One region of the Pseudomonas triclosanedens genome, then DNA from elsewhere that is predicted to be linked to it. Evidence: riboswitches for the same ligand, from Rfam matches in the RefSeq annotation. Region 1 holds a riboswitch; each other region holds the start of a gene.
What was found. A riboswitch is a leader RNA that binds a small molecule or an ion and turns the genes downstream of it on or off. The one in region 1 is predicted to bind cobalamin.

Region 1 (9,390 bases):
CCCGGCGCCGCGTCGCCCCCCATTCGAGCAGTAGAGTTTCTTCGAGGAAAGCGCATGACCCAGATTCTGGACAACCTGGTGGCTCTGTTGAGCCTGGAACCCATCGAGGAGAACCTGTTTCGCGGCATGAGCCAGGACCTCGGGTTCCGCCAGCTCTATGGCGGGCAGGTACTCGGGCAAGCGCTTTCGGCAGCCAGCCAGACGGTGGACCCGGCACGCCACGTACACTCGATGCACGGCTACTTCCTGCGTCCGGGCGATGCCAGCAAGCCCGTCGTCTACCAGGTCGATCGCGTGCGCGACGGCGGCACTTTCAGCACCCGCCGTGTCACCGCGATCCAGAAGGGCCAGCCGATCTTCGCCCTGAGCACCTCGTTCCAGTACGACGAGGAAGGCTTCCAGCACCAGATTCCGATGCCCGAGGTGGTCGGCCCGGAAAACCTGCCCACCGACCAGGAGCTCAAGCAGCGCAGCGCCGCGCAGTTCCCCGAACGCATCCGCGACAAGCTGCTGTATCCCAAGCCCATCGAGATTCGCCCGGTCACCGAGAACGACCCGTACGACCCCGAAGTCGGCGAGCCGATCAAGTACCTCTGGCTGCGCGCCGACGGCAAGCTGCCGGACGTCCCGGCACTGCACAAATACCTGCTGGCCTATGCCTCCGATTTCGGCTTCCTCACCACCTCGCTGCTGCCTCACGGGCGTTCGGTGTGGCAGAAGGACATGCAGGTCGCCACCATCGATCATTCCGTGTGGTTCCACCGCGACCTGCGCGCGGACGAGTGGCTGCTCTACGCCATCGACAGCCCGTGGGCCGGCAACGGTCGCGGCTTCGTGCGCGGCAGCATCTTCAACCGCGATGGCCAACTGGTTGCCTCGGCGACCCAGGAAGGGCTGATCCGCAAGCGCGAGGACTGGGCGTGACGCTTGCCGAGATCCGCCACTGGGTGTTCGACATGGACGGCACCCTGACCCTGGCGGTGCATGACTTCCCGGCAATCAAGCGGGCGCTGGGCATCCCCCAGGAGGACGACATTCTCAGGCATCTGGCCGCGCTGCCTGAGGCCGAGTCGGCGGCCAAGCATGCCTGGCTGCTGGAGCACGAGCGCGAGCTGGCGGTGGCCTCCACGGCGGCGCCCGGCGCGGTGGCGCTGATCCGTGCGCTGCACGATGCGGGGTATCGCCTGGGCATACTCACCCGCAACGCCCATGAATTGGCGCTGGTCACCCTGGCGGCGATCGGTGTTGCCGATTGCTTCCACACCGAAGACATCCTCGGACGCGGCGAAGCCGACCCCAAGCCCAGCCCCGACGGGTTGTTGCGCCTCGCAGCACGCTGGGGCGTCGCGCCTGAACGCATGCTGATGGTCGGCGACTACCACTTCGACCTCGAATGCGCCCGAGCCGCCGGAGTGCACAGCGCGCTGGTCAACCTGCCGGAAAACCCCTGGCCCGAACTGACCGACTGGCACGCGCGCGATTGCGCGGAGCTGGGACGGATGGCGGGCGTTCTGGTCTAGGCTGCAACAGCTATCGAGTTGGCGCGCCGCAGGATGGGCGGCGCGCAGCGCTACCCATCAATGGGGTCACAGGCTGCTCGATGGGTATCGCTGTGCTCCACGCCATCCTACGACCTGCCAAGGTGTGAATCTGGCTTGAGCGGGTGTCGCCCCCGCAGGAGCAGAGTCCTCCGGGGCGCGCGACCGATGCGCTCGATGTTCTTCTCTCCCGTGGCGTGTCGCTTGCGTTACAGCTCTGGCGTCCAGGTTACCGCCAGCAGCGCGGTTCGACCGGCCTCGCGGTAGGGGCGGGCTTCGCCGGTGAAGTCCATCGGGCTGGTCGGGCGCATGTAGTCGCCCAGGGTGTAGTCGCGGTCCAGCGCGTTATCCAGCTTCAGGTCCCAGCGAAGTTCCGGGGTGCTCTGCCAACTGGTGCGCAGGTCGAGTACGCCGTAGCCGGAGAGTTGCCGGGTGTTCTTCGCATCGTCGTAGCGTTGGCTGACTGCGCGCCAGGAGCCGCCGACGCCGAATGGGCCGAATTGCCGGTCGAGATCCAGGCTCAGGGTGCGGCGTGCGCGGTAGGGCAGGGTGTGGCCGCTGTCGCGGTCGCGTGGGTCGATCAGGCTCAGGCCGAGGTTGGCGTGCCAGCCCAGCACCTGGCGGGCGATGTTCGCTTCGAAGCCGTCGATGCGCGCCTTGGCGATGTTCTCGGTCTGCTGGGTGTCGTTGTCCCAGGTGATCATGTCGTCGACTTCGGTGCGGTACAGCGAGGCTTCGAGGTGGGTGCCGGAAAAATCGCCGCGCCATTGCAGCTCGTAGGTCTTCGAGGTCTCCGCCTTCAGGTCGGGGTTGCCGGCGCCGGGGTAGTAGAGGTCGCTGAAGGTCGGCGCGCGGAAGCCTTCGCCATAGCTGGCAATCCAGCTCTGGCTGTCGCCCACCGGCAGGGTGAAGGCGGCGTTCCAACTGTTCTGGCTGCCGTAGATCTGGTTGTCGTCGTGGCGCAGGCCAAGCTCGGTGGCGAAGTCCTCGCCCTTGAAACTGTGCTGGGCGAAGAAGGCGTGGTTCTCGCGCTGATCTTCGGCGAAGACGGTCGTGCCCTCGACGCGGTCCTCGTACCAGTCGGCGCCCAGGGCGAGCTGGTTGGCTGCGTCCAGTTGCAGCCGGTTGAGCCAGCCGGCGGAGTGGCGGGTGGTTTCCAGCGTGCCGTTGTTCCAGCTGTCGGCGGCGCCCAGCGCCTTGTTGCGGTCGAAGCTGCGGCCCAGTTCCAGGCGGCTGTTCCAGATATCGGTGAGCTGACCGTCGAGGTAGGCGCTGTAGCTGCTGACGCGGAATTCGTCGCGGGGCGAGCCCGGTTCGAAGTTATAGGCGTCGTCGTATTCCTTCTTGCCGCGCTGGTCGTTGAGGTTGAGCCCGGCCTTCCAGTCGTCGCTGAAGTGGTGGTCGAGGTTCAGGTGCACGGCCTTGTTGCGCTGGGCGTCGTGGTCGCTGTCGGCCCCGACGTTGTCGCTGGTGCGGTCCCAGCCAGCGCTTTCGTCGAGGCTGCCGCCGAGGTTGAAGGTGGTGCGCTCGTCACCGCCCGCCAGCGCCAGGCTGCGCTCGAAGGTATGGTGGCTGCCGGCTGCCAGGCGGACTTCCGGGTGCAGGCCTGCCTTGCCGCGGCGGGTGAAGATCTGGATCACCCCGCCGATGGCGTCGGCGCCGTACAGCGAGGAGCGCGGGCCGCGCGTCACTTCCACACGCTCGACGTTGTCGATGTTCAGGTAGTCCAGGCGCGCGATGCCGGTGCTGGCCGAGGCCACGCGCTGGCCATCCACCAGCACCAGGGTCTGGGCGGTGCTGGTGCCGCGCACGGAGTAGGAGATCACCCCGCCGGAGCTGCCCATCTGCACGCCGGGCACGCGGGCGAGCAGCTCGGGCACGCTGCGTACCTGCAGGCGTTCGATGTCCTTGTGGGTGAACACGCTGTTGGCCGAGGTAGCCTGGAAGCGCGGCTGGGCCTGGCGGCCGGAGGTGATCACCAGCGCCGGCAAGGCGTAGATGTCGTCGGATAGTGCTGTGGCATCGGCGGCGGCCATGCCGGGGAGCAGGCTGGCGGCCAGCGCGAGTCGGGTGAATTTCATCGAGCGTCCTCAAAAGCGGTTGGATGACTTTCGAGGAGGGCGTGGGCAAGGGCGGACCGGCCGCGCTTGACGGTGCGGCCCTCCGCAACACCTGTCGGGGCGTGTCGAGGGCGGTCTCCGGGCTGCCGACACCCACGACTGCGGCCTTCCCATGCAATGCACAGTGGCGGTACGCAGTGCGGCAGGCCCTGGGCCTGCGGTCGGTTACCGTTGCGGGGGCAGCGCAGGTCTTTCACCTGCTTCCCGTTACCTCGAACGAAAACGGGCGCACCTTAGTCGGTGCGCCCGTCGCTGGCAATACTCCGGAGGAGGGATGCGCCGATCGGTGTCAGCGGTTGCCCAGCGCTTCCAGTCGTGCGCGTACGGAAGCTTCGATACCGGCGGCATCCAGCCCGCACTCGGCGAGCATCTGCGCCGGTTTGGCATGCTCGACGTAGTAGTCCGGCAGGCCCAGGTGCAGGATCGGCCGCTGGATGTTCTCGCGGGCGAGGAATTCGCTGACGGCAGCGCCAGCTCCACCCATCACCGAGTTCTCTTCGATGGTTACCAGCAGTTCGTGGCTGGCGGCGAGCTGGCGCACCAGTTCTTCATCCAGCGGTTTGACGAAGCGCATGTCGGCGACCGTGGCATCGAACTGCTCGGCCACTTTAAGCGCCTCGGACAACTGCACGCCGAATACCAGGAAGGCGACCTTGCCGGCCTTGCCTTCGCGGCGCACCACGCCCTTGCCGATTTCCACCGGCTGCAACTCCTGCTCGATGGCTGCGTTGGGGCCGGTGCCGCGCGGGTAGCGCACCGCCGCCGGGCCTTCGAAGTGATGGCCGGTGGTGAGCAGCTTGCGCAGTTCGTTCTCGTCGCTGGGCGTCATCACCAGCATGCCGGGGATGCAGCGCAGGTAGGAGAGGTCGAAGCTGCCGGCATGGGTCGGGCCGTCTTCGCCGACGAGACCGGCGCGGTCGATGGCGAACAGCACGTCGAGGTTCTGCACCGCGACGTCGTGGATCAGTTGGTCGTAGCCGCGTTGCAGGAAGGTGGAGTAGATCGCCACCACCGGCTTGGCGCCGTCGCAGGCCATGCCGGCCGCGAGAGTCACGGCATGCTGCTCGGCGATGGCAACATCGAAGTAACGCTCCGGGAACCTGTCGGCGAAGGCCACCAGGTCGGAGCCTTCCTTCATTGCCGGCGTGATGCCGACCAGACGCGGGTCTTGCGCGGCCATGTCGCACAGCCACTGGCCGAACACGCTGGAGTACTTCGGTCCGCCGGCTTTTTTCGGCGCGGCGTTGGCTGCGCCCTCGGGCTCCAGCTTGGTGATGGCGTGGTAGCCGATCGGGTCGATCTCCGCCGGGGCGAAGCCCTTGCCCTTCTTGGTCACCACGTGCAGGAACTGCGGGCCCTTGAGGTCGCGCATGTTGCGCAGGGTGGCGATCAGGGTCGGCAGGTCATGGCCATCGATCGGGCCGATGTAGTTCCAGCCCAGTTCCTCGAACAGTGTGCCGGGGACCAGCATGCCCTTGGCGTATTCTTCGGTACGGCGGGCGATTTCCCAGGCGCCGGGCAGGCGCGAGAGCACCTTCTTGCTGCCTTCGCGCATGCTGCTGTAAGTGCGGCTGGAGAGAATCTTGGCCAGGTAGTTGGACAGGCCGCCGACGTTGTTCGAGATCGACATGTCGTTGTCGTTGAGCACCACCAGCATGTCGGCCTTGACTTCCGACGCGTGGTTGAGCGCCTCGAAGGCCATGCCGGCGGTCAGCGCGCCATCGCCGATCACCGCTACCGACTTGCGGCTGGAGCCCTGCATGCGGGCCGCGATGGCCATGCCCAGGGCGGCGCTGATGGAGGTGCTGGAGTGGCCGACGCCGAAGGTGTCGTACTCGCTTTCCGAGCGGCGCGGGAAGGCGGCCAGGCCGTCCTTCTGGCGCAGGCTGCCCATGCGTTCGCGGCGCCCGGTAAGGATCTTGTGCGGATAGGCCTGGTGGCCGACGTCCCATACCAGGCGGTCGTCTGGCGTATCGAAGACGTAGTGCAGGGCAATGGTCAGCTCGACCACTCCCAGCCCTGCGCCGAAGTGACCGCCGGTCTGGCCAACACTATAGAGCAGGTACTGGCGCAGCTCGTCAGCGAGGGTCAGCAGCTCCGCTTCGCCCAGCCGGCGCAGTTCGACCGGCGTGCTGGCGCGGTCGAGCAGGGGCGTGGCAGGGCGCTCGCGGGGAATCTCGTGGAACGTCGTGGGCATCAGGCTGATCGTTATTGGAAGGCAAAGATGCGGCAGTTTACCCGAAGCGCCGGATTGGCCCAAGCAACGCAGGGCCAATCCTTGGGCTGACCGGATGGTCGGAAGCCTGCTGCCCGGCTGTGCCGAAATCGTCGTCGGTACTGCCGATTGCACGCAAGCGGTACGGGGCCTCAGCGGCCACTGTAGATACGTTGCCCGATGGGCGGCGGATTGCCGCAGCGCGTGGAAACGATTGGTATGGATTGAGGAGGATTGCGTGACTCGATTGTCCCTGGACGAACTGCGTGAATTGTCGGTGGCGATCCTGCGCCACAACGGTTTCAGCGAGCCGCACGTACAGGCGGTGACCGACACCGTGCTGGCCGGCGAGCGCGACGGGTGTACTTCTCACGGCGTATGGCGATTGCTTGGCTGCATTCACACGGTGCGCGCCGGCAAGGTGGTGCCCGATGCCGTGCCGGAGCTGTCGGAACCCGCGCCGGCACTGGTGCGGGTGGACGCCAGGGGGGGCTTTTCGCAATGCGCCTTCGACCTCGGCCTGCCGAAGCTGGTGGAGAAGGCGCGCAGTCAGGGGCTTGCCGCGCTGGCGATCAACCACTGCGTGCATTTTTCTGCGTTGTGGGTGGAGATCGAGCGGATCACTGCCCACGGCCTGGTCGCCCTGGCGGTCACTCCGGCCCAGGCCTATGTGGCGCCGGCGGGAGGAACCCGGCCTCTGTTCGGCACCAACCCCATTGCCTTCGGCTGGCCGCGTGGGGCGGGCGATCCGTATGTCTTCGATTTCGCCACCACGGTGGTGGCGCGCGGCGAGATCCAGTTGCACGAACGCGAGGGCAAGGAAATTCCGCTGGGCTGGGGCATCGATGCCCAGGGCAACCCGAGCACCGACCCGGGCGCGGTGCTCGACGGCGCCATGCTGACCTTCGGTGGGCACAAGGGCTCGGCGCTGGCGACCATGGTCGAGCTGATCGCCGGCCCCTTGATCGGTGACCTGACCAGCGCCGAAGCCTCCGTCTTCGATGAGGGGACGAAGTCCTCGCCCTATCACGGCGAGTTGCTGATCGCCTTCGACCCGGCACGGTTCCTCGGTGCGGATGCGCCACGGCATCTGGCGCGGGCCGAGACACTGTTCGAGTCCATCGTCGGCATGGGCGCACGCCTGCCATCGCAGCGCCGCTTTGCGGCGCGCCGCCGCAGCCTTGCCGAGGGCGTGGAGATCAGCGATTCGCTGTATGCCGATTTGCGCGCGCTGCTCGAATAGTGGTGCTCCCTGTCGGCGTGCTGCCGGGGCGGTCAGAAAACTTGTGCTGGCAGGTCCGCAGGATGGGGGAGCGTAGCGATACCCATCGAGCGGCGTACGAACATGGCTGATGGGTATTGCTGCGCTCCACCCATCCTACGGCTGCGGCTCGTGTCGATTCCGGCATGGGATGTTTGCGTGGTGGTGGACTTTGTCCGCGATTGCCTCGTTGTGGATCCGATCGAGGAAGACGTCTGCTTCTATGAGCGCAACCCCGAGCCGCAGAGGCATTGCCTTGGCACGTTCGTAGGATGGTGTGGAGCGTAGCGATACCCATCGAGCGGCGCGTGAATCTGTTGATGGGTATCACCCATCCTACGGCTGCGGCTCGCGTTGATTCCGGTACGGGATGCTCGGGGTACGTGGATAAAAAAGCCCCGGCGCAAGGCCGGGGCTGATCGTCGGTGCGGGACTGGCCGACATTCACTCCCTCACCGACGAACGCTCAGCGCGCCAGCGGCTCGCGGGTCATTTCGCCATCCAGCAGGCGCGCGATGCCCAGCGGGTTGGCGTCCTTGAGCGCATCGGGCAGCAGCGCGTCGGGATAGTTCTGGTAGCACACCGGACGCAGGAAACGGTCGATGGCCAGGCTGCCGACCGAGGTGCCGCGTGCGTCGGATGTCGCCGGGTAAGGGCCGCCGTGAACCATCGCGTCGCAGACTTCCACGCCGGTCGGGTAGCCGTTGAGCAGCAGGCGGCCGGCCTTGCGCTCCAGCAGCGGTACCAGCGCGGCGAAGCGCGACAGGTCGTCGGCCTCGGCGATCAGCGTGGCGGTGAGCTGGCCGTGCAGGCCGTGCAGGGCGCTGAACAGTTCGGCTTCGTCGGCTACTTCGACCACGATGGTGGCCGGCCCGAAGACTTCTTCCTGCAGCAGTTCGTCGCCTTCCAGCAACAGGCTGGCGTCGGCCTGGAACAGTTGCGGGCGTGCCTGGCGGCCTTCCTGTGCCAGGCCCGCGAGGTGCCGCACGCCGGTGTGGGCGCGCAGGCGGGCGAGGCCGTTCTGGTAACTCTTCAGCGTACCGGCGTTGAGCATGGTCTGCGCCGGGCGCTGGCCGATCTCGGCGATCAGGTTGGCGACGAACAGGCTGAAGTCCGGCGAGGCGATGCCGATCACCAGGCCGGGATTGGTGCAGAACTGGCCGCAGCCGAGCACCACCGAATCGGCCAGCTCACCGGCGATCTTCTCGCCGCGCGCGTGCAGGGCGGCGGGCAGCACCAGCACGGGATTGATGCTGCTCATCTCGGCGAACACCGGGATCGGTCGGGCGCGCGCGGCGGCCAGGTCGCACAGTGCGCGACCGCCCTTGAGCGAGCCGGTGAAGCCGACCGCCTGGATCGCCGGATGCTTCACCAGTGCTTCGCCGACGCCGGCACCGTAGATCATGTTGAACACGCCAGCCGGCATGCCGGTGGTTTCGGCTGCACGGACGATGGCTTCGGCGACCTGTTCGGCGGTGGCCATGTGGCCGCTGTGGGCTTTCACCACGACCGGGCAGCCGGCGGCCAGCGCGGCGGCGGTGTCGCCACCGGCGGTGGAGAATGCCAGCGGGAAGTTGCTGGCGCCGAATACCGCCACCGGGCCGATGCCGGCGCGGTACTGGCGCAGGTCCGGGCGCGGCAGCGGCTGACGCTCGGGCAGTGCGCGGTCGATGCGCGCGCCGAGGAAGTCGCCACGGCGCAGTACCTTGGCGAACAGGCGCATCTGGTTGCTGGTGCGGCTGCGTTCGCCCTGGATGCGCGCGGCGGGCAGGGCGGTTTCGCAGCAGACGGTGGCGATGAAGTCATCGCCGAGAGCGTCCAGTTCGCTGGCGATGGCGTCGAGGAATTGTGCGCGGCGCTCCGGCGCCAGCGTGCTGTAGGTTGGGAATGCGGCTTCGGCGGCGCTGGCGGCGGCGTCGATTTCCTCCGCCGTTGCCTGGAGAAATTCCCGGGGCAGGGCTTCGCCGGTGCTGGCGTCGAGGCTCTGCAGGCGGATAGTGCCGACGCCGCTGCGGCGGCCGGCGATGAAGTTCTGGGCGGTCATGCTGGGGCGTCCTGGTCGGTGCGTTGGCGTTGACGGTCCCCTCTCCTGCTGGAGAGGGGACGGCGCAGCGATTACAACCCCACGTCCGGCAGTTTTGGCCGGCTGGCCAGCGCCTTGGCCATGATTTTCTCCACGTGCTCGCGGTCCGCACCTTGCAGCGCCAGGCGCGGCGGGCGGGTGAGGGCGGTGCCGCGGCCGGCGATCTCTTCGCA
Region 2 (9,390 bases), 120 kb from region 1:
CCAGCGGCAAAAGCCGGGCGAGAGCCAACGCCTGCTGGTGCTGACCGATGGCCGCTTGCGGGATTGGCCTGCGCTGCAACCGATGGCCTGTCCGGCGCTGCTGATCGATATCGAGGGCGGTGAGGTAAGGCTGGGACGCGCACAACGACTCGCGCGCGAGCTGGGCGCGCAATACCGGACGATCGCGGAACTCCCCGGCATCGGACGCTAGGCGCTGCCGGTGCTGTCGCCCCTCTGTCGATCCGGATTAGAGTGGGCTGTCGATGGATCGGCCACGCTCATGTTCAAGGACAGAACTCGTCATGCAGACACGCACGCTACTACTCGCCAGCCTGGCTGCCGCCCTCGCCTTCCTCGCGTACGACCGCCACCTGGCCGCAAAGGCCAGCGCGCCGGTTCTGGTTCGGGCTCCTGCGATAGTCCCGGCCAACGCTCCGGGCTTCACGGAAACGCCCGATCAGATTTCCGCGCAACGTCAGGGCGAGATCATCAGCCGCTACACGAACCAGGGCTATCGCCTGAAATGCTACGGCGACCTCGGGCCACGGGAGCGCATTCGTAACGACGACTACCTTTGCCTGGCACCCATCAGCTCGGCCTTCGCTGATATTCCCGCAAGCCAGGTGGTGTTCTTCTTCAGGAAGGGCCGCCTGAACCATGTGCGTTTTCTGTTTCCGCCCAGTTCGCTCGAGCCCCTTAAGTCCTACCTCTCCACCGGGCTGTACAACGCCAGGCGCTTGCAGGAATCCAGGTTCGGCGATGTCGGCCTGGACCCTTCGGGCAACAGCCTGGTGGTATGGAAAACACCGCACGGACTGCTGATCGCTACGGAGTCCAATCGTGGCAACGATCCGGTGGTCGTGCTGTGGAGCGCCAGGCAGAACTTCGCGCGAATGAAGAACCGCCCCTGGCCGAACTAGCGCCGCGAGCCGCTCACGGCTCGCCATTTGCCCCGTGCAGCCGGAACCCCGCACGCTCGCCAAGTCGCTCGAAATAGGCGTTCACGGCTGGCAGTTCCGGACGCTGCATGGGAGTCAGGCGCCAGCGGTTGACCGACAGGCCGAGAACGATGTCGGCCAGGCTGAAACGCTGGCCGCTGACGAAGGCGCCGGTGCGTTCCAGTTGCCGGTCGAGCAGGCGCATGCAGCGGTTCCACTGGGCTTCGCTGAGAACGATGGCGGCCTGGTCGGTATGTTCGGGGCTGTTGCGTACACGCGCCATGAATGCGTAGCGCCAGGCATTGTTCAACTCGGTGGCCTGCCAGCCCATCCACTGCTCCACCAGTGCCCGCTCGCGGGGTGCGGCGGGCAGCAGATCATGGCGCGGGTAGCGGTTGGCCAGGTAGCTGCAGATGGCGTTGGACTCCCAGAGCACGAAGTCGCCATCGACGATCACCGGAACCATAGCGTTGGGGTTGAGCGCGAGGAACTCCGCGGAGGCCGTCGAGCGAAAGCCACTGCCCCAGTCTTCCCGTTCATAGGGAAGGTCCAGTTCTACACAGGTCCAGAGCACCTTGCGCACGTTGATCGACGAGGCCCGACCGAGGATTCGCAGCATGTGAGTCACTCCCTGTGAATTGCCCGCCAGTATGGAGTCCCTAGCAAAAGCCGGAAAGGCCGGTTGCCGGCCAGGGCGCCGGCTACCAGAATCGCGGCTGGCTGGTTGCCGCCGCACAAGGAGTGACTCATGGTTTTCTGGAAACCGACCCGGCGCAAGCTGGTGACCTTCGTGCTGTTACTGCTGCTCATCGTGCTCGGTACGACGGTCCAGCGTTTCACTGCGCAGATGACGAAACAGTGGCGCGTGGAGACGTTCAAGGAGGCCATCGGTACGGAGTCGGTCGCGGCATTCCGCGCAGCGGTGGACGACGACTTCAAGGTCCGTGGCGAGGCAATGGCGAAGATCGATCAGCGTGCAATGCAGCGCATCGACCACATCGCCATGCTGCAGAACCTCATCGATACGCTGCTCCCGGTGCTTCTCGCCTATCTGGCCGCCTGCGTCATCCACGCTCCCCGCAAGGCATCTGCGCCAGCCGCGTGATGTCTACAGCCGCGGCGCCAGCGCGGCCCACAGCGCCTCGACACTCTCGAACGCGCGATCCACATCCGGCAGCACCGGCCGTGCCAATACCAGCACCGGCACGCCTCGCTCGCGGGCGACCTGCAGCTTCGGCTCGGTGGCCTGGCTGCCGCTGTTCTTGCTCACCAGCACATCGGTGCCCAGGCGCGCAAACAGCTCGCGCTCGCCCTCCAGCGTGAACGGGCCGCGCGCGCCCAGCACCTCGGCGCGCGCATTGCCGGGCGTGCTCTGCAGGCAGCGGACAGTCCAGCGCTGGTGCCCGGGAATCTCGTCCAGATGCTCCAGCGGTTCGCGGCCAAGAGTGAACAACGGGCGCCGGAACTCGCCGAGCGCATCGATCAGCGCCGGCCAGTCGGCGACTTCGCGCCAGTGGTCGCCAGCGCCGGCCTGCCAGCCGGGACGCCGCAGCGCCCAGCACTCTACGCCGGCGAGCCGCGCGGCACGAGCGGCGTTGCGGCTGATCTGCGCGGCATAGGGATGGGTGGCGTCGAGCAGCAGATCGAAACCCTGCTCGCGGATAAATGTCGCCAGGCCGTCGGCACCGCCATAGCCGCCGACGCGCACCTCACAGGACAGGTCGTCCGGCACCTTGCCCAGCCCGGCGAGGCTGTAGAGATGCGCCGGGCCGAGGCGGCGCGCAATTGCCAGCGCCTCGCCGATGCCGCCAAGCAGCAGAACGCGCGTCATCGGGACTCCAGCGCCTCGCCCACCAGGTTGCCCTGGCGGTCGATGGCGAAAACTTCCAGATGCACTTGCGGCGGCACGATGCGCCGGGCGAAAGCCAGGGCGCGAGCGCATACCGCATCGCCCAACTCGATGCCCTCGGCGCGGCACAGCGCCAGTGCCTGCTGACTGGTGTTGGCCTCGCGCATGCGCTGCTGCAATTCGACGCTAGCGCCGATTTCGCCGGCCCATTCGGCCAGTTGCGGCAAGTCGATGCTGGAGTGTCGGCTGTGCAGGTCCATGTGGCCGGCGGCGAGCTTGCTGATCTTGCCGAAGCCACCGCAGACGCTGAAGCGCTCCACCGGCACCTTGCGCAGGTGCTTGAGTGCCGCGCCGGCGAAGTCACCCATCTCGATCAGCGCGGTGTCGTCGAATCCGTAGCGACGGCGCATGGCGTCCTCGCTGGCGTTGCCGGTGCAGGCGGCGAGGTGGCGGAAACCGTTGGCGCGAGCGACGTCGATGCCCTGCTGGATCGAGGCGATGTAGGCCGCGCAGGAGAATGGCCGGACGATGCCGGTGGTGCCGAGGATAGACAGCCCGCCGAGGATGCCCAGCCGCGGGTTCATGGTTTTCAGCGCCAACGCAGCGCCGCCCTCGATGCCGATGGTGATCTCGAAGCCACCGACGTAACCGCACTCGGCCGCCAGCGCGGCGAGATTGTCTCGCATCATCTGGCGCGGCACCGGGTTGATCGCGGGCTCGCCCACGGCGAGGACCAGCCCGGGCTTGGTCACGGTGCCGACGCCCTCCCCGGCGTGGAAGCGCACGCCCGGCTCGGCGCTGAGCGCCACGCGGGCGAACACCAGTGCGCCGTGGGTGACATCGGGGTCGTCGCCGGCATCCTTCAGCGTGCCCGCCTCGGCGCCTGCGGCGGTCAGCCGGCAGAACTCCAGACGCAGGGTCGCGCTGCGCTCCCTGGGCAGGGCTATCCGCACCGCGTCGCTGGCCTGGCCGGTGAGTAGCAGGCGCGCCGCCGCGAGGCTGGTGGCGGTAGCGCAACTGCCAGTGGTGTAGCCGCTGCGCAGCGGGCGCTGCTGTTCGGAGGTTTCGTCACGCATCGCGGTGCAAGGCGTCCGGGCTTGAGAGGGATCGCGTTACGGTAACTGTCGCACGTCGCCGCATCAGCATGGTTTCCAGACCTCCAGCAGGGTGATCGGCAGCGCCGCGCGCCAGGCATCGAAGCCGCCCAGCGGTTGCGCCTGGGCGATGGCGATCCGTGTCAGCTCGCCACCGATACGCTCGCGCCAGCTCACCAGCGTGGCCTCGCTCTGCAGGGTGACGGCGTTGGCCACCAGCCGTCCGCCAGGCTTGAGCTGCTCCCAGCAGTGCTCAACCACACCAGGGACGGTGACGCCACCACCGATGAAGATCGCGTCCGGCCGTTCCAGCCCTCGCAGCGCCTCGGGCGCGGCACCGCAGACCAATTGCAGCGCTGGTACGCCCAGGGCGTCGCGGTTGAATGCTATGTGCTGCTGGCGACCATCGTTGGCTTCGATAGCCAGTGTCCGGCAGGTTGGGTGCGCGCGCATCCATTCGATGCCGATCGAGCCGCAGCCGGCGCCGACGTCCCACAGCAGCTCCCCCGGCATCGGCGCCAGCCGCGCCAGGGTCACCGCACGCACGTCGCGCTTGGTCAGTTGCCCATCGTGGCGATAGCAGCCGTCTGCCAGGCCGGTAGTCAACGGCAGGCGGCGTGCGCCCTCGCCTGCCACGCAGTCCAGCGCGAGCAGGTTGAGCGCGGCGGTTTCCGCCTGTACCCAGTCGGCGGCGAGCCCGTCGATGCGTCGCTCGGCCTCGCCGCCCAGATGCTCCAGCACACTGATGCGGCTGGCGCCGAAGCCTCGCTCGCGCAGCAATGCCGCTACCGCCGCCGGGCTCGTGCCATCGTTGCTCAACACCAGCAGCTTCGCGCCATGCCGCAGGTGCGCGTTGAGCGCCGCCAGCGGTCGCGCCACCAGCGACAGCAAGGTGCAGTCCTGTAGCGCCCAGCCCAGCCGAGCGGCGGCCAGCGAGGCGGACGAGGGCGCTGGCAAAACGCGCATTTCGCTGCTGGGCAATTGCCGGGCGAGGCTGGCGCCGACACCGAACAGCATCGGGTCTCCGCTGGCCAGCACGCAGGTCGACTGGCCACGGCGGCGCAGCACCGGCTCCAGGCTGAAGGGGCTGGGCCAGGCCCGGCGATTGGCGCGCACGCAGGGCGGCAGCAGCTCCAGTTGGCGCGGCGCGCCGATCACTTCGACGGCGTCGAGCAATGCGCGGCGCGCTGCCTTGCCGAGGCCGGCATAACCGTCCTCGCCGATGCCGACGATGATCAGCCAGGGCGTCATGGGTACTCCTCAGGGGTACGACGGGCGATCCGACGGGGAGGCTTTTCCAGCCGTCGGGCAAAGCAGGCATAATACCCGCATCGTCGGTGCCCGCAGGATGCTTCGCAAGTGACAGAGCGATGCTTCCGACCGGGCCGAAGAGGGAACACGGATCAACCGTGGCTGCCCCCGCAACTGTATGCAGCGAGTCCGCGCAGTCCCGAACGTCTGAAACCTGGAGTTTCCGGCATTCGGTTTGGCCACTGGGTAACCGGGAAGGCCGCGTCGGATGCCGACCTGCCAGCCAGGAGACCTGCCGACGAGACCAGTCGCGTGTGCGCACATCGAGCGGGGTGTCTTGATGTCGTGAAGTCCCTTTCGGGGGGCTCGCAGGTCACCGCGACCCAGCCCTGGTGACCCCGTGAGCGAATCGACCTCCCTGTCCGTCCGTCCTTCGGCCTGCCCTGGCCTGCTGCGCATCGTGGCCTCCCGCGATGGCGGCATCTGCCGTATCAAGCTGCCCTGTGGACAACTCGATGCCCGCGCAGCCCGCGCCATTGCCGAGGCCGCCGAACGCCATGCCGACGGTGTGCTGGAAGCGACCAACCGCGCCAACCTGCAGATTCGCGGCGTGCATGCCGGCGCCGAGCGCTCGCTGAGCGCCGACCTGCTGGCTGCCGGCCTCGGCCCGCGCGAGCTGGCGGCCGACGACGTGCGCAACCTGCTGGTCAGCCCCGCCATCGGCCTGGACATCGCCACGCGCTTCGACGCCGGGCCGCTGGCCCGCCAGTTGCTCGACCTGCTGGAGCGCACACCGCGCTTCCACGGCCTGTCACCCAAGTTCGGTGTGCAACTGGATGGTGGCGAGTCCCTGGCGATGCTGGAGCATCCCAACGATATCTGGCTGTCGGCCATGTCCGCCGACGAAGCCCCGCAGCTCGCCTTCGGCGTGGCCGGCTGCCCACCCCGCCATGCCCGGGACTGCCCGCCCCTGGCCGCGGTTCCCGCCGCGCAGGCTCCACTGCTGGTGGAAACCTTGCTGCATCTGTTCCTCGATCTCGCCGGAGACGGCCAAACGCGCATGCGCCACCTGCGCGAGATGCTCGGCGACGAAACTCTGCTGGAGCGCCTGCGCCAGCGCCTGCCGTTCCCACTGTGCCAGGGCACGGCTGTGGATAACTGGCGACGCCCGGCGACGCCGGCCTTCGCGCACCTCGGCATCCGGCCCCAGCGCCAGCCGGGGCGCGCTCTGGTCGGCGCCGGCTTTGTCCTCGGTCGTCTCGACAGCGCCACCTTGCTCGGCCTCGCCGACCTGGCGGAGCGTTTCAGCGGTGGGCAGTTGCGCCTGACGCCGTGGCAGAGCCTGATCCTGCCCGATGTCGCCCAGATCGATGCCGCCGTGGTGCTGGGCGCGCTGGGTAATCTCGGCCTGCTGATCGACGCTGCCCGGCCGCTTTCGCGCATCGTCGCCTGCAGTGGCTCCAGCGGTTGCGCACGCGGGCTGGCCGACACCAAGGCCGACGCCCTGCGCCTGGCCGACCGCCTGCGCCTGGCGCCGCCAGCCGGTGTGCATCTGTGCGGCTGCCGGCGTTCCTGCGCCGCAGCCCATGTCGCCCCTTACACCCTGCTGGCCGTCGCCGACGGCCGCTATGACCTGTTCCGCCGCACCGACGGCCTGGCCGGATTCGGCCAGCCCCTGGCGCGCAATCTGTCCCTCGACGCCGCCGGCGAACTGCTCGCCGTGGCCGGAGCCATACCCGATGCTTGATTACATCCGCGATGGGCAGGCGATCTATCGCCAATCCTTCGCCACCATCCGCGCCGAAGCCGATCTCTCCGGGATTCCCGCCGACCTGGAAAAACTCGCCGTGCGGGTGATCCACGCCTGCGGCATGGTCGACGTGGTGCAGGACCTGCGCTTTTCGCCGGGTGCCGGTACTGCCGGCCGCACGGCCCTGGCCAACGGCGCGCCGATTCTCTGCGACGCGCGAATGGTCGGCGAAGGCATCACCCGGGCCCGCCTGCCGGCGGACAATCAGGTGATCTGCACCCTCAACGACCCCGACGTTCCCGCACTGGCCCGCGCGCGTGGCAACACCCGTTCGGCGGTGGCGCTGGAGCACTGGCGCAAACACCTGGAAGGCAGCGTGGTAGTGATCGGCAATGCCCCCACCGCGCTCTTCTATCTGCTGGAAATGCTCGACGCCGGCGCGCCGAAACCGGCGCTGATCCTCGGCTTCCCGGTCGGCTTCGTCGGCGCGATGGAATCCAAGGATGCACTCGCCGCCGACAGCCGTGGCGTGCCCTACGTGATCGTGCGCGGCCGCCGCGGCGGCAGCGCGATGGCGGCCGCCGCGGTCAACGCACTGGCCACGGAGGTGGAGTGATGGCGGGCCGTCTGCTCGGCCTGGGCGTCGGCCCGGGCGACCCGGAATTGCTCACACTCAAGGCGCTGCGGCTGCTGCGCGCGGCGCCGGTGATCGGCTACTTCGTGGCCAAGGCCAAGCATCATGCCGGCCAGGGCGGCAACGCCTTCGGCATCATCGCGGAGCATCTGGACGAGGCGCAGTTGCGCCTGCCGCTGGTGTATCCGGTGACCACCGAGAAGCTGGAGCCGCCGCTGACCTATGAAGGGGTGATCAGCGACTTCTACGACACCGCCGCCGCGCAGGTGGCCGAGCATCTCGACGCCGGTCGCGACGTAGCGGTGATCTGTGAAGGCGACCCGTTCTTCTATGGTTCCTACATGTATCTGCACGACCGTCTGGCCGACCGCTACGAAACCGACGTGGTGCCCGGTGTCTGCTCGATGCTGGGCAGCGCATCGGTACTGGGCGTGCCGCTGGTCTACCGCAACCAGAGCCTCTCGGTGCTGTCCGGCGTGCTGCCGGAAGCCGAGCTCAAGCGTCGCCTGGCCGACGCCGACGCGGCGGTGGTAATGAAGCTGGGGCGCAACTTCGACAAGGTCCGCCGCGTGCTGCGCGAGCTGGACCGCGACGGCGGCGCCCACTACGTCGAGCGGGCAACCATGCGCGAGCAGCGCATCGTCGCGCTGGATGACGTCGACCCGATGGCTTCGCCCTATTTCTCGATGATCGTCATCCCCGGCCAACGGTGGAATGGCTGATGCGGGCCGCCATCGTCATTCTCGGCCAGGGCGCGCTGGCCACTGCGCGCCGCATCCAGGGCCTGTACCCGCAGGCCACGATCCACGGCCTGGCCGAACGCGTGAAGGGCGCCGACCAGAGCTACGCGAACTTCGGCGAAACCCTGCGCCAGCTCTACCTCGACAACGTGCCGATCGTCGCGCTGTGCGCCGCCGGTATCGTCATCCGCGGCCTTGCCCCGCTGCTCGGCGAGAAAGGCGCCGAGCCGCCGGTACTGGCGGTGGCCGAGGATGGCAGCGCGGTGGTGCCGTTGCTGGGCGGGCTGGGCGGAGTGAACCGCATGGCCCGCGAAATCGCCGCGATGCTCGACGTCGCCCCGGCGATCACCACCAGCGGCGAGCTGCGCTTCGGCGCCTGCTTGCTCGATCCGCCTGAAGGGTACGCGCTGAACGACCTCGAACAGGGCAAGCGCTTCGTTTCCGACCTGCTGGGCGGCGACACCCTGCGCATTGACGGCGACGCGCCGTGGCTTGCTGGCATGGAGCTGCCGCTGGCGGAGGATGCCAGCCACGTGCTGCGGATCGACGCGTCCGCTGACGGCCTGGAGCACAACGAGCTGCGCATTCATCCCAGGGTGGTGCTGGCGCATGTCACGCTGGTCGACTCGCAGTTGCCCGAGCGTATTCTCCAGGGCCTGGACCAGGCGCGGCTGGCACGCCTGTCGCTCGCCGCGCTGGTGGCGCCGCGCTGCCGGATGGCCGACCCGGCGCTGGCCGGAGCCGCCCGCAAGCTGGGCGTACCGCTGCGCTTCATCACCCGGGACGCCGAGCTGCCACCGGCGGTGCTGCATGGCGATTCCTTCCATCTGCACCGCGCCGCGACACCTGCCGAGGCCGAGCGCATCGGTCAGGTACGTGGACGGCTGAGCGTGATCGGCCTTGGACCGGGCGAGCGCGACTTCATGATCCCCGCCGTGCGTCGCGCGCTGGACGAAGCCCAGGACCTGCTCGGTTACAAGACCTACGTGAAGATGGCCGAGCCGCTGCGTGCAGACCAGGTGCGCCACTGCACCGACAACCGAGAGGAAATGCAGCGCGCCCGTCACGCCTTCGAACTGGCCGCCAGCGGACGCCGGGTGGTGGTGATTTCGTCCGGAGACCCCGGCGTCTTCG
Region 3 (9,390 bases), 690 kb from region 1:
GCAGCGGCCTGGCACCAACAGCGATCTGCGCGGCGCTCTCCAGTTCGCGGCGCTGGGCCTCGATCAGCGCCTGCGCCGTTGCCTGTTCACCCAGCAGTTCGCCCAGCGTGGCCAGGTCGGATTCCACACCGGCGAACAGGTCATCCCGGTGCACCGGGCAACCGCCATCCAGCAGATAGCTGGCGATACCGCGGCCAGCCAGTGCGCCGCGCGACAGGCTGCCGAAGTCGAAAGCCGAGACGAAGCCCGCCACCACCAGATCGGGCCTCAGCGCATATACCGCCTCCGCCGACGGGTACTTGCGGGCGACCAGCGGCACGCCCCGGTAGCGCCCGTCGCGCACGGCGATGCCGTCGTCGTCGAGATAAGCGACGCCAATCAGCCGTGGCCCGGCGCCCAGCGCCAGCAACAGGTCGGCGGCGTGCTGGTTGAGGGCGAGGATGCGCTGCGGCGGCGCGGCCATGCGCCAGTTCTGGCCACAGTTTCGATAGTCCCCGGCGATAGCGTTCCCGCCGCCGAGCAGCAGCGCCAGGGCCAGCAGGCGAACGATGTGCGTCACTGGTCGTCCTCCACACGCAGCGCGGCCACGGGCACGCCGTCGCGCAGGTGCTCGTGGACGATCAGGCAGACCTGCTCGTCGCTGTGCACGCCATACCAGACGCGCTGCGGATACACCGTGAGAATCGGCCCCCGGTTGCACGGAAACTGGCAGCCCGTGCGAGTGAGCAACGCGCCACCGGCGTTCTCGTACAAGCCCAGGCGTTGCAGCTCGCGGCGCAGGGTTTTCCACAGCGGCAACGCGCCCCGCCGCACGCAGCGCGGCCCGGTGCAGAGGAACAGGTGATGACGGTGCGGCGGCGGCGCGGACCAGTCCGGCTGCGCAGCTACCGCGCCCACTCCGCGGCACGCGACCTGCTGCGCGGGATCATCGATGGCCGCCAGCACCGCCGCGGTGTCCAGGCCGCGCCGGCCCAGCGCCGAGGTGGTGACCTGCGGCGCCTGCGGATGCTCCTGTGCCAACGCCGCCACTTCGGCACGCAGCCAGTCGAGGTAGGCACCGTCGGCGGTGGGTTCGAGGTCCACCAGCAGCAGCTCGCGGGGCTCCCCAAGCAATGTCCGGATGCGCGCCCACAGCCCGTCGAAACCATCGCTGGTGTCGATGCGCTCGACAGGCCTGGCGAGCCGGGATGCCACATCGCGATGCAGGCGCTCGCCCTGGATGCCGTGCAACGGACCGACCAGCAGGATCGTCATGTTTCGCGCCTCAGAAGGTGAAGGTGTAGCGCAGCTCGGCGGTGCGCGGGCGGCCCAGATAATCGACCTGGCGCAGACCGTTGGAGGTACGGCCTGTGGCGTAGTCGCGGTCGAGCAGGTTCTCCAGCAGCAGGCTCAGGCGATGCTGATGGGCGCCATCGAGATAGCGGAAGGCATCGCCATCGAGCACGGCATAGTGGCCATAGTCGTCGCCCTGCGCGCTCATCATCGAGCCGACATAGCGCGACGCCACTCCAACGCCCCAGAGGTCGTCCTGATAGCCCAGGCGAACCCGCGCGAAGAAATGCGGGACGTTGTTCACCGTCACGCCGTCGCGGCTATCCACCAGGTTGCGCGTGGCGTCCGCCGAAACCTGCCAGTTGCGGCCGAACTGCCACTGGCCGTTGGCCTCCACGCCGCGCACCTCGATCTCACCATTACCGTTCACCCACTGATCGCCAGCCAGGGTGATGAGGTCGGTGATCTCGCGGCGGAACAGCGTCATGCTGCCGCTCCACGGCTGGTCGAACAGCGAACCGGTGTAGTCCAGGCCCAGCTCGGCGTTGCGGCTGCGCTCGGGCTTGAGGTCGCGGTTGCCCATCTCGTCGCCCGGTTCGTTGACGAACAGTTGCTCGGCGGTGGGCAGCTTGAACGCGGTACCGAACTGGCCGCGCAGCTTGAGCCGCTCGCTGAGGTCATAGAGCGAGGTGAGCATCCACACGGTGGCGCCCTCGCCGCCGGACATCTCCTCGCGACGCACGCCCAGGCTCGGATGCCAGTCCGGCAGCGCGTCGATGCGTGGGCGCAACTGGGCGTACAGCGCGTGGGATTCGGCCTTGTCGTTGTCGATGATCAGCACATCGTCCTGGCCCTTGTACCACTGGTTGTCGTTGCCGAAGACCAACTCGTGGCCGCCAGCCAGACGAGCCTTGCCCTCCAGTTGCGCACCCCAGTCGGTGAAGCCCCAGTAGTCGTTGTGGTTGAGCGTCCGGGTGCCGCCACCTTCGAGGTTGTAGACGCGGGTATAGCGGGTATCCCAGTCGTTGATGTGGGTCTTGGCGAACCAGCTGAAGTCCTCGCCCAGGCTCTGCTGGAAGGTGGCGGTGGCGATCTGCTGGACACGGTCGTTGGTGGTATGGCGGTTGGACGTCGGACGGGCGAAGTCCAGGTCAGCGTCGGCGTACTGGTAGAACAGCTCCAGGCGCGAGGCGTCGCCAAGAGCCTGGACGGCCTTGCCGCCGAACACGTTGACGTTGTAGGAGCGGCGCTTGTCGCTGACCGTGTCGGTCATGTCGCGGTCGCGGAACGGCTGGTAGCCATCGGAGCGGTTATGGCTGACGTAGGCCATCAGGCCGAGGTCGCCCAGGCCGTTCTGCACGACTTTCTCCACGCGGGTGTCGCCGCTGCGGCCCTTGAAGGTGTCCAGGCCGAGGTTCACCTCGCCGGCGGTCTGGCGGCTGTGCGCGCTGCGGGTGACGATGTTGATCACCCCGGATACAGCCTGGGTGCCGAACAGCAGGCCCTGGCCACCCTTGAGCACTTCGATGCGTTCCACCGCGGTGGTCGGCAGGGTGTCGAGGTAGATGCCGCCGTACAGGCGATTGTTCAGGCGCACACCGTCCAGCAGGATCAGCGTGTCGTCGTTGCGCCCGCCGAGCAGCGAGTAGGTGCCGTAGTCGAACGGGCCGTTCTTCGGCACCACGAAGAGCCCTGGCACGTACATCTGCAGGACGCGGGTGATGTCGGCGCTGGGGCCGGCGCGCTCGATCTGCTGGCGATCGACGACCTCCAGCTTGCTGCCGTAGAGCGCCATGTCGGCGACGGTGGTGGACTCCACCGAAGGCGCGCTGACGATCTCGTCGGCAAGGCTCAGCGGCGCCGCGTCCAGCGCGGGGCTGAGGCACAGGCAGGCCAGGGATAACGAAGGAGTCCAGCGCGAAGCGCGCAGGGAATCGGGGAAAGGGAAGTGCAAGGTGATCGCCTCGAAATGGATATTTCGCAGGCGGCGCAGCGACACCCGGAACGAGCGTGCCCCGGGAACCGGCTCACGCCCGCCCACCGCGGGTTTGCCAAACTCGTTCCGGGCCGGTCTCCGGGCTTGCGAGGGTCCTGGGGCATCCGCCTTCCCATGCCGTGGCACAGTGGCTCGATGGATGCTCCGCTCGCTTACCGTTGCGGGGGCAGCGCCGGACTGATCGCACGAGGGCGACGCACCGGCTTCCCGTTTCACCCTGCGCACGGCGGCGTAGGGCACCTGAAACGTCGGAAATATGAACACTCGGGGCGGGAAAGCGTCAAGGTCGCGGCTTGCCGCCGGGCAGGCCGAGGGCGGGCGGCACCCTTGGCGCGCCGGCTACGGATGTGTTTCGAAACCTGTCAGTGCCAGGGGTCGTAGGTGCCGAAGCTCCAGATATGGCCTTCCGGGTCACGACAGGTGAAACCCTGGCCGCCGTAGTCCTCGTCCTTGATGTCGATGACGATCTGGGCGCCACCAGCCACCGCCGCGCGGTACAGCACCTCGGCATCCTTCACCACCACGTAGATGCTCTGGGTGCAGCCGCCAACCTCGTCGGGCTGGCGCATCAGGCGGCCGTATTCGTTGTCATGCAGCGAGCCGAGCATCACCAGCCCGCTGCCATCCTCCAGCACAAGCTGCGCATGGGCGATGCCGCCATGCTCGTCGGCCACCACCAGTTGCCGCTGGAAGCCGAAGGTAGCGCACAGCCAGTCGATGGCACGGGGCGCATCGCGGTAGCGCAGACAGGGAATGATGCTGGGGCGGACAGCGGCAACGGGCGTGGGCATGGCGATCTCCGGCACGGAACGGCAGCGATGCTTCCAGCATAGCCAGCCACGCCCGGCCGCTCAGCGCTGCGCGGCGACCAGCAGCAGCATCGGCCGCTCGCGCTCCTCGGCCAGCGCCGGGTCGGCCTGCACCTGCGAGGCGCTCGGCCCCCAATCCTCCACATGACGCAGGCTCAGGCCGGCGCCCAGCAGCGCGTTGAGTACGCTGCCGAGGGTGCGGTGGTACTTGAGCACGTCGGTAGCCAGCCAGTCGGTGCGGCGCTCGCCTTCTTCCTGGTAGTGGTCCACCGGCCAGCAGCGCCGGCCGTCGGCATCGACTATCCAGCCGGGCTTGAGCGAGGCCATGTAGATGGGGTGCTCGATGGAAAACACCAGGCTGCCGCCGGGGCGCAGCGAGTCGTGCACGTTGCGGAAGAAACGCGGCAGGTCCCGGAGGTAATGCAGTGTCAGCGAGCTGTAGGCCAGGTCGAAGGCCGCTGTGGGCAGGTCGAGCTGGTCGAGGTCGGCGTGGAAGTAGCTCACCTGTGCCGCCCCGGTGGTCTGCCGCGCGCGCTCAAGCATCTTCTGCGAGACGTCCAGCCCACTCACTGCGCGGGCGCCCTGTTGCGCCGCGTAACGGCAGAACCAGCCGTAGCCGCAGCCCAGGTCCACTACGTCCAGGCCCTCCAGAGGCGGCAGCAGCGCGCGCAGCGATGCCCACTCCGGCGCGCCGTCCAGGCCATGCAGCGAGCGCGGCAGTTGCGCGTAGCCGGCGAAGAAGTCGGGGTTGTCGTAGATGTTCTGCGCCATGAGTGGCACCTCCCTTTCCTCAGTGCGAAGGGTCGATTGTCGGAGCCAACGGCACGAGCGACAACCCAGGGAGATCAATGTCCGTCCATGCAAGCGCAATTTCCTGCAAGACCGGCACGGTCGCAGCCCCTAACCTGCGAGCAACAGCCGATGAGGAGAACCCGCATGACACAACGCCAACCGATCAACCTGCAGGAAAAGCTGGCCCGCCTCGACGAAGCCTGGCAACCGCGGGTGATCGCGGAGATGAACGACTACCAGTTCAAGGTGGTGAAACTCGACGGCGACTTCGTCTGGCACAGCCATGCCGATACCGACGAAACCTTCATCGTGCTGGAGGGTGAATTGCGCATCGACTTCCGCGACGGCCCGGTAACCCTGCGCGCCGGCGAGATGTACGTGGTGCCGCGCGGCGTCGAGCACAAGCCGTTCGCCGAGCGCGAGGTAAAGCTGATGCTGATCGAGCCGCGCGGTGTGGTGAATACCGGTGACGCCGGTGGCGAGCGGACGGCGGAGAATGATCGATGGATCTGAGCGCCGCTCTGTCCGCGCCTGGCGCTCCAGCAGGTCAGGATGGACGCCCAGTGCCTTCGCGACTTTTCCCCGAGTGGGCCTGCGTGGCCGGACGGCAGCTTCCTGCTGGGCGTGGGCGGACTGACTGATGCCGATTCGCTCGGCCATCTCGGCCTGAGTCAGCCCCAGGTGCCTGCGTCACGCGCCGATGGCGGTCAGCCCCGGGCCGCAACCTCAACCTGTCGCGCACCGAACCGCTTGCGGTAGTCACTCGGTGCCATTCCGGTGATCTTGCGGAAGGTGCTGCGGAAGGTACCGGGGTCCAGGTAGCCGACGCTGAAGGCGATGCGATCGACCGTGCCGTTGGTGAACTCCAGCAACTCCCGCGCTTTGCCGACCCGCAGGTGCTGGCAGTACTCGGTGGGCTTCAGCCCGGTGGCCGCACGGAAGCGGCGGAGGAAGGTGCGCTCCTCGAGGCCCGCCTGGGCGGCCATCGCCGGCAGGCTGACGTCCACCGCGCCATTGGCCTGCAGCCAGTGCTGCACCTTGAGGATCGCCGCGTCGCCATGCCCCAGCAGCGGCGCGAAGTTGCTGCCGCAGTGCTGTGCGCTGTCACTGTGCTCCACCACCAGGAAGCGCGCCGTGCGCGAGGCGATGCTCGGGCCGAGAAGCCGGTCGACCACCCGCAGGCCGACTTCCGACCAGGCCATCAGGCCGGCCGAGGTGATCAGGTCGCCGTCGTCGACGATGGGCTTGTGCGGCTCCAGACGCACCTTGGGAAAGCGCCTGGCGAAGGCCTCCGCGCCACTCCAGTGGGCTGTTGCGGAGCGGCCATCGAGCAGCCCGGCCTCGGCCACCAGCAGCCCGCCGATGCACACCGAGCCAATGATCGCACCGGCACCGTGGCGCGCCGCCAGCCACTGGGTGAGATGATGCACCGGCGTAGCTTCCGGCAGCCCGAACAGCGATGGCGGCACCAGGACCGCCGCCAGCCGGCCATCGCTGTCGTCCGGCCACTCCGGATGAGTATCGAAAACCCGCCGCGGCTCATCGCCCGGCTCCGCCGCCCAATGGCTGATGCGCAAGCCCGGCAGCCGCGCGCCCGCCTGCTCGCCGGCGATGCGCTCGGCCACCGTGAACAGGTCGGTCAACCCGTGCAGTGCCGCCGTCTGTACGCCCGGATAGAGCAGCAGGCCGATTTCGATGACGGACCGTTGCGCAACCATTGTCACTTTACCCCTCGTTAATGTCGTTCCAACTGATCCCCGAAGCGGGCACGCGGGTCGATACTGGCGCCACATCCCAACCACGCCAGAGGACACGGAACATGGCCAGGCAAGCGCTCATCCTAGTGGATATCCAGAACGACTACTTCCCCGCCGGCAAATGGCCGCTGGTCGGCATCGAAAACGCCGCCGACCAGGCAGCCAGGGTGCTTGCCGCCTTCCGCGAGCGCGGCGATCTGGTCGTCCACGTGCGGCACGAGTTCACCCGCGACGACGCACCGTTCTTCACCCCCGGCAGCGAGGGCGCGAAGATCCATCCAAAGGTCGCCAATCTGCCGGGCGAGCCGGTCGTGCTCAAGCACTTCGTCAACTCGTTCCGCGATACCGACCTCAAGGCGATCCTCGACCAGCACGGTATCGAATCGCTGGTAGTGGTGGGCCACATGAGCCATATGTGTGTCGATGGCGCCACCCGCGCCGCCGCCGACTTCGGCTATCCGGTGACGGTCCTGCACGACGCCTGCGCCACCCTCGACCTGGAGTTCAATGGCGTCAAAGTACCGGCCGCGCAGGTCCACGCCGCCTACATGGCATCGCTGGCGTTCGCCTATGCCGAGGTGATTTCCACCGCGCAGTACCTGGACCGCTGAGCGGCCCTCGCGACGGGGGGCAAAGCGCCTCCCTTCGCCACCTCGGGGTGAGCGAGGGCACAAACGCGCGGTCGACGGAACGGGACGTGAGGCACCGCCCAACACTCAGGAGGCTTTCCGCTATCATCGATGGCTCACCGCCCCCGAGAAGGACATCCCATGAGCGTCTCCTCCATCGTCATCCTGGCCATCATCGCCGGAGCCATCTACCTGCTGATAAGCGTCTTCAACCGCCTGGTGTCGCTGCGCAACCGCTACCAGAACGCCTTCTCGCAGATCGAGGTGCAACTCAAGCGCCGCTACGACCTGATCCCAAATCTGGTGGAAACCGCCAAGGCCTATCTCAAGCACGAACGGGAAACCCTGGAAGCCGTAATCTCCGCCCGCAACGCCGCCGTGGCGGGCCTCAAGGCCGCCGCCAGCCAGCCGGGCGATGCAGCGCGCATGGCCCAGTTGGCCAGCGCGGAAAGCGCCCTGGGCGGCGCGCTGGGGCGCCTGAACGTCACCCTGGAAGCCTACCCCGACCTCAAGGCCACGCAGAACCTGCAACAGGTCAGCGAGGAGCTGTCCAGCACCGAGAACAAGGTCGCCTTCGCCCGCCAGGCCTACAACGACGCGGTGATGGAGTACAACACCTACCGCCAGTCCTTCCCTGCCAACTTCCTGGCCAGGACCTACGGCCATATCAGGGACGCCAGCCTGCTGGAGTTCGAAGACAGCAAGGAAATCCAGGCCGCGCCGAAAGTCGCTTTCTGATGCACTGACGCGGAACGCTCGATGAACTTCTTCGAACACCAGGACCGCGCCCGGCGCCAGACCGGGCGTCTGGTCCTGCTGCTGAGTGTCGCGGTGATCTGTCTGGTGACGATCACCAGCCTCGCCCTGGGCTGGCTCTGGCGCCACCTCGGCGAGCCGGCGCTACACCTGACCTCGCGCACCTCCCTGCCAGATCCGGAACTGTACCTGTCGGTGGCTGCCGTGATCGTCGGCGTGGTCGCCTCAGGCGCGCTGTACAAGCAGATCCAGCTCAGCGCCGGCGGCAAGGTGGTGGCCGATGCTCTCGGCGGGCGCCTGCTCAACCTCAGTGCCAGCAACGCCGACGAGCGCCGCCTGCTCAACGTCGTCGAGGAAATGGCCCTGGCCTCCGGGTCGCCGGTACCACCGGTGTACGTGCTGGAGGACAGCTCGATCAACGCCTTCGCTGCCGGCCTTACCCCGCGCGATGCGGTGATCGGCATCACCCGAGGCGCCATCGAGCAACTCGAACGCAATGAACTGCAGGGCGTGATCGCCCATGAGTTCAGCCACATCCACCACGGCGACATGCTGCTCAACACACGCCTGACCGCCCTGCTGCACGGGCTGCTCCTGCTGGGGCTGATCGGCGGCACCCTGTTGCGCGGCTGGAGCGAGACCAGCAGCGGAGTTCGCATCAGTTCCCGCAGCAGCAACAGCAACAGCAACAGCAAGGACGGCGGCAGCGTGGTACTGCTGGTGATCGGCTGCGGCGTGGTGCTCTACGTGCTGGGCTACATCGGGACCTTCTTCGGCCAGTTGATCAAGGCCTCGGTCAGCCGCCAGCGCGAGTTTCTCGCCGATGCCTCGGCGGTACAGTTCACCCGTGATCCGTCGACCATCGCTGGCGCCCTCAAAAAGATCGGCGGCAACCCACTCGGCGCGCTGCTCGGCGCGCCGCGCGCGGCGGAGTTCAGCCACCTCTACTTCGGCGACGGTGTGGGCAGTAGCTGGTTCGATACCCACCCGCCATTGAAGGAGCGCATCCGTCGCGTCGAGCCGGGCTGGGATGGCAACTACCCGAAATTCCAACCGCGCCTGGACGTGGCACTGATGGACAAGGAAGCCTGGACCGCTGCCGTCACCGGCCAGACCTACCAGCCGGATGCCGCAGCGGTGGCGATCGCCGCCGTCGGCGCACCGTCCGTCGTCCACCTGCAGGAAGCCCGCAACACCCTGCAGCGCCTGGACGAACGCCTGCGCCGCGCTGCCCACGATAGCGAGGGCGCGCAAGCATTGATCTACGGCCTGCTGCTGGACAGCGAGCCGGCCCTGCGCGCGCGCCAGTTGGAACAGATCAAGGCACGCCTGGATCTGAGCCTCGCGCTGCAACTGGACCTGCTGGAGGATACCCTGCT

Region 2: it holds a riboswitch for cobalamin, as region 1 does, so the genes downstream of both, cobG (precorrin-3B synthase) here and OU419_RS04110 (TonB-dependent receptor domain-containing protein) in region 1, are expected to answer to the same signal.
Region 3: it holds a riboswitch for cobalamin, as region 1 does, so the genes downstream of both, OU419_RS07320 (TonB-dependent receptor plug domain-containing protein) here and OU419_RS04110 (TonB-dependent receptor domain-containing protein) in region 1, are expected to answer to the same signal.

What each region holds. Positions count from the first base shown of each region.
Region 1 covers NZ_CP113432.1:852,172-861,561, forward strand. The annotation lists gene OU419_RS04095 (SagB/ThcOx family dehydrogenase) at 1-34, shown strand, start outside; gene tesB (acyl-CoA thioesterase II) at 55-924, shown strand; gene OU419_RS04105 (HAD family hydrolase) at 921-1,520, shown strand; gene OU419_RS04110 (TonB-dependent receptor domain-containing protein) at 1,748-3,619, opposite strand; cobalamin riboswitch at 3,728-3,906, opposite strand; gene dxs (1-deoxy-D-xylulose-5-phosphate synthase) at 3,948-5,855, opposite strand; gene OU419_RS04120 (Ldh family oxidoreductase) at 6,112-7,116, shown strand; gene OU419_RS04125 (aldehyde dehydrogenase (NADP(+))) at 7,601-9,178, opposite strand; gene OU419_RS04130 (dihydrodipicolinate synthase family protein) at 9,250-9,390, opposite strand, start outside.
Region 2 covers NZ_CP113432.1:733,458-742,847, reverse strand. The annotation lists gene OU419_RS03550 (vWA domain-containing protein) at 1-211, shown strand, start outside; gene OU419_RS03545 (hypothetical protein) at 303-920, shown strand; gene OU419_RS03540 (glutathione S-transferase family protein) at 934-1,557, opposite strand; gene OU419_RS03535 (hypothetical protein) at 1,687-2,043, shown strand; gene OU419_RS03530 (cobalt-precorrin-6A reductase) at 2,047-2,769, opposite strand; gene OU419_RS03525 (cobalt-precorrin-5B (C(1))-methyltransferase) at 2,766-3,863, opposite strand; gene cbiE (precorrin-6y C5,15-methyltransferase (decarboxylating) subunit CbiE) at 3,927-5,132, opposite strand; cobalamin riboswitch at 5,200-5,446, shown strand; gene cobG (precorrin-3B synthase) at 5,533-6,879, shown strand; gene OU419_RS03510 (precorrin-8X methylmutase) at 6,872-7,498, shown strand; gene OU419_RS03505 (precorrin-2 C(20)-methyltransferase) at 7,498-8,238, shown strand; gene cobJ (precorrin-3B C(17)-methyltransferase) at 8,238-9,390, shown strand, end outside.
Region 3 covers NZ_CP113432.1:1,546,489-1,555,878, reverse strand. The annotation lists gene OU419_RS07330 (ABC transporter substrate-binding protein) at 1-559, opposite strand, end outside; gene OU419_RS07325 ((2Fe-2S) ferredoxin domain-containing protein) at 556-1,254, opposite strand; gene OU419_RS07320 (TonB-dependent receptor plug domain-containing protein) at 1,265-3,226, opposite strand; cobalamin riboswitch at 3,321-3,527, opposite strand; gene OU419_RS07315 (VOC family protein) at 3,631-4,059, opposite strand; gene OU419_RS07310 (class I SAM-dependent methyltransferase) at 4,120-4,848, opposite strand; gene OU419_RS07305 (cupin domain-containing protein) at 5,014-5,382, shown strand; partial or broken gene OU419_RS28890 (hypothetical protein) at 5,470-5,529, opposite strand; gene OU419_RS07300 (GlxA family transcriptional regulator) at 5,577-6,587, opposite strand; gene OU419_RS07295 (cysteine hydrolase family protein) at 6,689-7,237, shown strand; gene OU419_RS07290 (LemA family protein) at 7,397-7,993, shown strand; gene OU419_RS07285 (M48 family metallopeptidase) at 8,015-9,390, shown strand, end outside.